4 regions of the Sinanaerobacter sp. ZZT-01 genome follow, and region 3 is predicted to be linked to each of the others. Evidence: riboswitches for the same ligand, from Rfam matches in the RefSeq annotation. Region 3 holds a riboswitch; each other region holds the start of a gene.
The links. Region 3 has a riboswitch for cobalamin ahead of U5921_RS06075 (energy-coupling factor ABC transporter permease). Riboswitches for the same ligand answer to the same signal wherever they lie in the genome.
Positions count from the first base shown of each region.

Region 1 (2,204 bases), 970 kb from region 3:
TCCAAGGTCGGCGTACCGTTATTTGGTGTAAAACTCCAAATGTAACCGCCCTGGCTCGTGAAGTAAAGGTGCCCGTCTACGAGGGAAATCGTGCTGCGCACATTGCCCGGGCTCACACCGCCTGCCGTTGCTAGATTGATTACACTTCCCTGTGATACATCTTCAAAATCGTCGCCAACCGGACGGGCATACAGATAGCCGTTATCTCCGCCGAAGTATACGTAATCCTCGTCTACCACCGCACCGGCCCAGTAAAATCCGCCGTTACCCGGGTTGTATTCCAGTAACTCTTCTACACCCATATCATATTGATAATACGTGCCTGCGTGACCCGACCAGGTTCCGAAGTAAATGTAATCTCCGTCTTTTACAATTGGCGTATTGATCTGTGCGTTATTTGGCACAGCCAGTGACCAATCTGTAGTTGGTGTAGCGTCGATATCTACTACCTTTGTAATGGAAGTTTTTTGCTCATATAAGCTACAGTATTCGATTTCCACTGTGTTTCCTGTATTTCCGCTTATCTCATAAGTGAATTCAAGCGTATTCGCTCCGGTAAGCACTGCTGCTTCTGCCGCTGAAGATTGGTCATCAAAGTTTTTATTTAAGTAATAGTGACCGTCGATCAGATCTGCAGACGTGAAAGTCTTTTCTCCCACTACAGTTCCGTTCAGCTTTGCCGTAACGGTCATACCCACACCACTTCCGTTGATCTTCACGCCGGTAGCCGAACGGTGCTTCTTGCCGTTCTCTAAATCAATATTTGCCTGTGTCATTGTAACCGTCTCATCCCCGGATACAATCACCTTATTCGCTTCCATTGTGATTCCGGACCCAGATACGGTCCAATCCTTTGTTACTCCTGCTTCTAAAGCCAAATTATCGTTTGTTGCTTTCTGGTTGTAGCCGGAAGCGCCTACATAGATGCTTCTGTCTTCCACATCCAGATATGGGCTGGACAGCTGAAAGCCTGAGCTCTGCGTGATCTGCGCATCCCATACGACGTGCGGTGTCGATGCGGTGCAGTCGATCTTTGCAAGCCGCCCGCCACCACTTCCATCCTCTTTTACGGTGTACCCGTCATACAGCACATACGCATAGGTATCACCATCACCTGTCGTTTCCATGACAGCGGCGGAATCGACGCCGTCCCAGCCGGAGCCGTTATGCGGCAAAACAATCTGTGTAACGCTCGGACTTGTTGTCGTTGGCGCTCCATCCGTCAAGATTCCGTTGTGAATATCATTGCCTTGATACGTGGGCCAATCAGCCGCAAAGGCAGGGATTCCCATACTTGCTACCATAGCTGCTGTTACCAATGCAGCTATTGGCTTTCTTAATTTGAATTTCATCATTCGCTTCTTTCCTCCTTCTTTTTCTTAAATAATTGAGTTATGCTCCATACGGCGAGATTACCGTATTTTTTCAATCATGCTCACCCCCTTCCTCTTTTATTTCAACAAAAAAGACTGCGGCAAAATGCCGCAGTCCGTTTTCACTGCTCCTATTTATATCATGTGCTCTTTTTTTCCTTCAAAAAAATCCTGCAAGTCATTTACCTCGTGACTATCACTGCCTTCTATCCATGCAGGTCTTCTGACTTGCGCATCTTCGTTTCCAATCTCCTTCCCAAAGGGCTTATCACCCCTCAGTGGCAGTCTGCATTCCGCAAATATGATTCAGAAACTCCGCGCTTACAGCGGCGGGTCCGTGCCGGATTTTCACCGACTTCCCTCTTAGCTTCCGGCTTTACCCGGTAGAACATGAATATGTATTCAATTCGTTTTATACTTGTCAAACATTGTCGAAAATATTGTTTCTTTCTTAATATTTACAATTTTATAGATTTATACTACCATCTATTTTTCTATTTTTCAAGAGCAAAATTACTACCGGATTAAACCGGCAGAACATGAATTGTATTATTTTTTCTAATTTCATCTGATTTGAGTTTATGTTATCAGCTTTCATTATATTTTGCAAGTGAAAATCATGCTAAATATTTCCTAATTTGTAAGATAGATAATGTCCTGTTATGTGAATTTAAAGAAAAAGAAACTAACTGCTCTGTTCTTCCTCAGCAGTCAGCTTCTTTTTACTTATTTCTTCCTATCTCTAAGGTATGCAAGCTCTTTATTCATGCTACATCAACACTGTTTTTGGGTTCATAATATGATTCGGATCAAATACCTTTTTAATCCCCT
Region 1 covers NZ_CP141728.1:2,214,048-2,216,251, reverse strand. The annotation lists gene U5921_RS10625 (hypothetical protein) at 1-1,355, opposite strand, end outside; cobalamin riboswitch at 1,569-1,782, opposite strand; gene U5921_RS10620 (FAD-binding oxidoreductase) at 2,143-2,204, opposite strand, start outside.
Region 1: it holds a riboswitch for cobalamin, as region 3 does, so the genes downstream of both, U5921_RS10625 (hypothetical protein) here and U5921_RS06075 (energy-coupling factor ABC transporter permease) in region 3, are expected to answer to the same signal.

Region 2 (2,204 bases), 1.5 Mb from region 3:
CGAAGATTTAGAAATAATAATGGAGCTATGGTTAAATACAAATATACACGCGCACGATTTTATTGCTGAGGATTATTGGAGAAATAATTTTGAATTGGTTAAGGGCATGCTTCCGTGTGCAGAACTCTATGTTTGCGAAATTGAGAACGAAATTAAGGCTTTTGTGGGAATTGATAATGGGTACATAGCCGGAATATTTGTATCGGGGGAAATGCAGTCGAAGGGACTCGGCAAACAATTGCTTGAAAAAGCAAAAGAGCTTTATGCTTCCCTTAGTTTAAACGTTTATAAAAAGAATGTAAAAGCCGTCCATTTTTATCAGAGAGAAAACTTTGTAATTGAAAAAGAACAAGTGGATGAAAATACGGGAGAGCTTGAATATTTCATGGTATGGAGTAAATAAGAAATACCACACTATTTTACTTTTATTTATGATAATGGAGCTTATAAAATTGAATTACAGATTACAAGTTGACAGGCTTTTTTATATGTTGTATACTAGGTTTACAAATAAAATAATAGACATAATTCAGGTGGCCGGACGCAGCAAACAGCCGGCATAATAGGGAAGCAGGTTAAAATCCTGCGCGGTACCGCCGCTGTATAAGAGGAGTTTTTTCAAAGATACCACCGGTCATTCGGGAAGGTTGGAAAAATGCTGATGCTTGAGCCAGAATACCTGCCTGAATGGGTTTTTGCAAGTCCTGCGTGTTTACGGGACGCGCAAAGTTTATATACAGCAGACTGCTAAACGGCGGACAAGCGGTATAGCAATCAGCTTCAGCAGAAGAATACGGGACTGCAGTTGTCAGGAGTGACAGCGGCAGTCCTTTGTTGTTCCCAAAAATCAAGGCAGGAGGTCTTACAATGAAAAAAATAGCAATATACGGAAAAGGGGGAATCGGCAAGTCAACGACGGTAGCAAATGTTTCCGCAGCACTCTCCAGAGAAGGAATTCGAGTGATGCAGATTGGATGCGACCCCAAATCTGATTCAACCGTTAATTTGACAGGAGGACAACGGATTCCCACAGTGCTCGATGTCATAAGAGAAAAGGGGGAAAAGACAAAACTGGAGGATATTACCTTTGAGGGAAGCTTTCAAGTAATCTGCGTCGAAGCAGGAGGACCGATGCCCGGAACCGGTTGTGCAGGAAGGGGAATTATTGCAGCATTTGAAAAGCTGGAAGAATTGAGGGCATATGAAATCTACAGACCGGATATCATCTTGTATGACGTACTGGGAGACGTGGTTTGCGGCGGGTTTGCAATGCCGATTCGGAACGGCTATGCAGATCGTGTCTGTGTTGTGACCTCAGGTGAGATGATGTCCTTATATGCAGCAGGTAATATTGCCAGTGCGGTTCGCTCATACGGTGCGAGAGGCTATGCCGAAATGGGAGGTCTGATCTTGAACAAAAAAGGCATTGAAGGCGAGGAAGAAATCGTGAGAAAAGCAGCAGACGAAATGGAGACGACAGTGCTTTTTACGGTGGAACGGGATCAGACTGTGCAAAAGGCAGAAGCGGTACATAAAACGGTCGTCGAAGCATTCCCGGAAAGCAGACAGGCAGAAGCATATCGAAGCTTGGCATTCAAGCTTCTTGAAGAATAGAGGTGAAGCGATGCGACTGAAACGATTATCAGAAATTCAGAGCAGCAAGGATATCTTTGGCGATTGCAGTGCCATCTCCTGCGGCGTTTTTTGCCCCACCTTCGGCGTTTCTGTCTGTGCTCCCTTGATACAGGATGGAGCCGTTCTGATTGTAGGAACTCCCGAATGTACATGGTATGCGAAAAACAGCAGCATTTACCATGCAATAGACCCGGGCTGGGATCGGTTTTACTGCTGTGCGATGGAAGAGCAGGATATTACCTTTGGAGAGAATGGCGCTATCATAAAAGCAATTTGCGACATTGCAGCGGAGTCTGACATCCATTGCATCTTCTTGGCGAGCACCTGCGTTCCGGAAATCATAGGAGACGATTTGGAAGCCATTGCAAAAGCTGGCGAAAAACTATCAGGAATCCCAGTCCTTCCTGTACGCATTGCACATTATGACCATAAATGCAATGAATTCGGAGTCGCCGTTTCCCGCACTTTGGAATCATTGGGAAGCTTAATGGAAGCACAGCCGAAACAGCCGAAAACGGTAAATCTTCTTGGAAGAAACTTTCACTCCGCTGTGGATGGCTCTCTGAGAG
Region 2 covers NZ_CP141728.1:2,726,779-2,728,982, forward strand. The annotation lists gene U5921_RS13235 (GNAT family N-acetyltransferase) at 1-403, shown strand, start outside; cobalamin riboswitch at 515-702, shown strand; gene U5921_RS13240 (nitrogenase iron protein NifH) at 868-1,614, shown strand; gene U5921_RS13245 (nitrogenase component 1) at 1,625-2,204, shown strand, end outside.
Region 2: it holds a riboswitch for cobalamin, as region 3 does, so the genes downstream of both, U5921_RS13240 (nitrogenase iron protein NifH) here and U5921_RS06075 (energy-coupling factor ABC transporter permease) in region 3, are expected to answer to the same signal.

Region 3 (2,204 bases):
TATATCGTAGTTGGGACGAATACGCTAGTTTGTCGATAATCATCATTGTTTCTTTCCTCCCGGTCCAATCCAGACTTTATTTTTCATCTTTTTTCTTGTATTTTTTTCTAGCTACTAAATATCCAAACCCATAACCAAATACACTGGCACCCAGTCCTGCCTGTAAGCAGAACAAAAGGGATTCGGTTTCACCGCCCGGCGGTTCTAAAATAGGCTCTGCCCATGCGACATAGTTTGGATTAATCGCTGTGATTGCATCTTCTGCAGCACCATCTGCGCCACCGAATTCAGAATCGTGAATGAATAAAAGCGGAATTACCGCAATGACCACTACGAGAAGCAGCAGTACAATTACTATCTTAGCGTTCTTTGTCATCTTTACACCTCCATGTATCCAAGCTCAGTCAACTCAGGCTTAGCATAACTTTCTAATCCCAGCATTACTACAACGGCCACTAATCCCTCAATGAGTGCAAGCGGCACCTGTGTCATTGCAAAGATTCCTAAAAATTCAATTAAAGATGCGCGGAAGCCTCCCACCTCGGATGGATGTGCCATTGCGAGCTGAACAGCAGTCACACAATAAGTAAATAAATCGCCTAAGCAAGCCGCCAAAAATACACCAACTGATTTTGGGAGCTTTACGCTTCTACATAGTTTATAAATTGCATAGGATACGAATGGTCCTGCAATTGCCATGGAAAAAGTATTTGCACCTAAAGTTGTCAGGCCTCCATGCGCAAGTAAAATAGCCTGAAATAATAAAACAATAATTCCGATAATTGCCATAGCAGAAGGCCCGAATAAAATTGCGCCGAGTCCGGTTCCTGTCGGATGAGAACTGCTTCCGGTAACGGATGGAATTTTTAATGCGGATAGTACAAACGCATACGCACCTGCCATCACTAAAATCAGCATGGTCTTTCTATGTTTTGCAAGTGTTTTCTTGATTGAAAAAAAGCCTGCCACTAAAAATGGAATACAAACCGCTCCCCATATAATGCAATAGTTCAATGGCAAATATCCTTCCATAATGTGCATTGCATTGGATATCGTTGCCGTTCCAAACACAAAAGCAAGGATAACCCCTAATGAAAAAATCCGTCTTTCTGTTTTTGTTCTTGTCATAATTTTTCCCTCCAATAAAAAATCGCCACTCTAAAACAAATCAGAATAGCGTAATACTAGGAAACATCATGTATCTCATGTTCCCCTGAATTACACCCTCCTATCGTCCGTAAGAAAATGTAATTACTGATTTTTAATAAAATCAGAACCTATCATCAGGCAGGTCTTCTGGCTTTGGCTTCAGCATTGTATACCATCTTCCCATTTCCACAGTGATGCTGTTGTATACAACTCGACCATTACAGCGGCGTGACCGCGTGGGACTTTCACCCATCTTCCCTATTCTTTCGGCAGGAAAATACCGAACACCTAATAATATCTTAATTGTCATCTCATTATATCATGTGATTTTTTCGTTTTCAAGAAGTTGTCCTTTTTATTTTATATTATTTCAGGCTAGCATTCATGCGCATGCCGATGATGCATGTCAGGCTTATGTTTATGTGTATGCTCCATTGCCTCGTGCATATGATAATGGCTGTGAACAAGCTCACCATCCCCTTCATGAACGTGGTTATGGTGCCCATCGGTATGCGTATGCTTATGCGTATGTCCCATCGTTTGGTGCTTGTGTATATGTGTATGCTTTTCTACTGTCGTTAAATAGGTCCCTACTATCATAAGAAGAACTGCAACCCAAAAACGCTGTGGCAGATGTTCTGAGAAAAAGGCTATGGATAAAGCTACCCCAATAAAAGGCGCGACTGCATAATAGGCACTCGTCCTCGCCGCTCCTAAATATCTCTGCGCTGAAATGTAAAAGAAAATACTCAGGCCATAAGCTACAAAGCCTAACAGCATTGCCGCTATACAGTAATAGACGGATGAAAATCCAGTCAAATAAGGGATACCTTCTCTATTTTCGATAAAGAGAAAGAGCAGCAGAGCGCCAAACCCCGATCCAAAGCCTTTTATAATCACGATCTCGAGCGGGTTTTTTAATGAAAGCATGCGTGTACAGTTATTTTCCATCCCCCAGCAAAGGCAAGCTAGCAATACAAAAATACTTCCTAGTGAAAAAGAAAGTTTTGAAACATCCTCAAATGACAAAAGCATACTTGCCGCAGTAATTACCG
Region 3 covers NZ_CP141728.1:1,243,190-1,245,393, forward strand. The annotation lists gene cbiQ (cobalt ECF transporter T component CbiQ) at 1-46, opposite strand, end outside; gene U5921_RS06070 (energy-coupling factor ABC transporter substrate-binding protein) at 77-376, opposite strand; gene U5921_RS06075 (energy-coupling factor ABC transporter permease) at 379-1,128, opposite strand; cobalamin riboswitch at 1,269-1,456, opposite strand; gene U5921_RS06080 (DMT family transporter) at 1,525-2,204, opposite strand, start outside.

Region 4 (2,204 bases), 830 kb from region 3:
GAAATTAGAATTCAAAACTTCATCGCTGAAGTATTCGTCGATTCGTTTATTGTAAAGTTCGTCATCAGAAGTAAAGAACAGGTGCATGATTTCCATAGAACCCTTGTCCGAAAGGTCGAACTTTTTGTCTGTATGTGCATCTTCGCCGCAATGAACCGTTGCACGCATCAGAGAATAATTCGGGTCCTTTTTATTTAGCCAGTAGTATTCGTCTAAAACGCTGATTCCTTCTGTTTCAATCGAAGGAATGGAGCGGAACAAATCCCACATGCATTCGAAATGATTGTCCATCTCCCGTCCGCCACGCATAACGTAACCCAAATTTTCATAGAGATATCCGTCACATGCACCGCCTGGAATTGGATCTTTTTCTAGGATGTGCACCTGATCTCCTTTCATCTGTCCGTCACGGACAAGAAAACAAGCAGCTGCCAGTGCGGCAAGGCCGGAGCCTACAATGTAGGCTGATTTTTGGTCAACATTTTCTGGTTTTTGTGGGCGTGCAAACGCCTCATAATTACCGCTGGAATAATACATAATAAAGTTCACCTCCGTTTATTTTTAACTCTATTTTCATTTTAGCAAAATTAGCCAGTGAACGGAACAAAGAAATAAAGAAATCAGGGAATAAGTCCATTGTGAAAACTTTATTACAATGCAATGATAATGTGATAAGAATTTTGTTGACATAAGACCGAAATCAGATATAATGTAGTGGCAAGAATAGTTAAATAACGAATACCATCAAGGTGCCTCATGTGAGGAGAATAGGGAAGAGCGGTAAAAGCCGTCGCGGACCCACCACTGTAATTGATGACAAAGCCCACAAGCCACTGGATGTTTTATCCGGGAAGGGAGGGCGGCGGATGAATCATGAGCCAGGAGACCTGCCTTGATAGAGACAAGATAGAATAGGGAAATTCAGATTTTGTCATGTATACATATAGATTCCAAAAATGGGAGAATCTTTTAGTATTTTTTTACTAATGGGTTCTTTTTTTTATACCCATAGACACCTTTCTGGGGGTTTTCTATTCAATGATAAAAAAGAAAGGAGGTGAATTGTTTGTTTATGTCTGTATTCGGTCTTTTCATTGCTACGCTGATTCTAAGCTTAAAATCCGGTTTGATACTGGGAATGTCGCAAAGAAGTGCGAAGCAAATGGTACTTATTTCTCTTTCCTTTGCAATTTGCTTAGGAATTTTGGTTTTGCTCTTTGAGCCAATGCAAGGCATGATGGTTGATATATTAGATAAATATACCTTTGCAGGCTCTGTTCTAATGGCGCTTTTTTTAATTTATTTAGGAATAAATGGAGAGGAATGTAGTGCTTGTAGTGAAAGAAGCACTTATAAAAATAATATTATAGTTTTATTGCCCTGCCCGTTGTGTCTGATCGCATTGGCACTGACAGTGATTTTATTAGGCCCGCCTTTGAAATTGCCGCCCGCATGGCTGGGATGGGCGACCGCTGCTATCTTTTTTATCCTGCTGCTTCTCGTTTCTTTCGGGATAAGAAGGTTGATGAAAACAATATCCATTGATGCAGAATCCATCCTAAATACTTTTTTGCTGATTCTAGGTACCTTTACTTTATGCTGTGGCTTGTTTATTCCCAGTTTAGTTCAATCCATGGCGACACAATTTTCGCCGATTACCTTAGAATCGGGACGATGGACTTTAAGTGCAGTGGCAGGAATGGTTGCGTTACTCATAGCAGGTTATGTAAAACATACTTTTATTGAAAAAGAAGGAGAAAGAAACAAATGACAATTCCAGGTTCAGAGTATTTGACAAAGATAATTCATGCAGCATCACAGTGTTTATTAATCCCTGTGATTATAGGACTAATAATACTTTTGATTTATGGGTTAATGGAATTAGGGAGCTTTCTGGGGGAAAGAAGAACAAGAAAAAAGAGGAAATCCTTTCAATTACTAGAGACAGCAATTAATACAGAATCGGAATTCCCATGGCAGGGGAATCAGATAAAGCAAATCATAGAAAAGAGTTGCTTTAGTACAAGACAGACAAAGCTTGTAGGCGATTTATTAAAAGAATCCAAGCTTTCAAAAGAGGCAAAAGAACTCATCGCAAAAGACATTTTGGATCAGGAGGAAGCACAGCTTCGGCGCATTCTTAACAAAACAGATTTATTGGCGAAGGTTGGGCCAATATTGGGCTTAATGGGAACTCTAATTCC
Region 4 covers NZ_CP141728.1:2,070,841-2,073,044, forward strand. The annotation lists gene U5921_RS09960 (oleate hydratase) at 1-537, opposite strand, end outside; cobalamin riboswitch at 731-910, shown strand; gene U5921_RS09965 (DUF2162 domain-containing protein) at 1,073-1,771, shown strand; gene U5921_RS09970 (MotA/TolQ/ExbB proton channel family protein) at 1,768-2,204, shown strand, end outside.
Region 4: it holds a riboswitch for cobalamin, as region 3 does, so the genes downstream of both, U5921_RS09965 (DUF2162 domain-containing protein) here and U5921_RS06075 (energy-coupling factor ABC transporter permease) in region 3, are expected to answer to the same signal.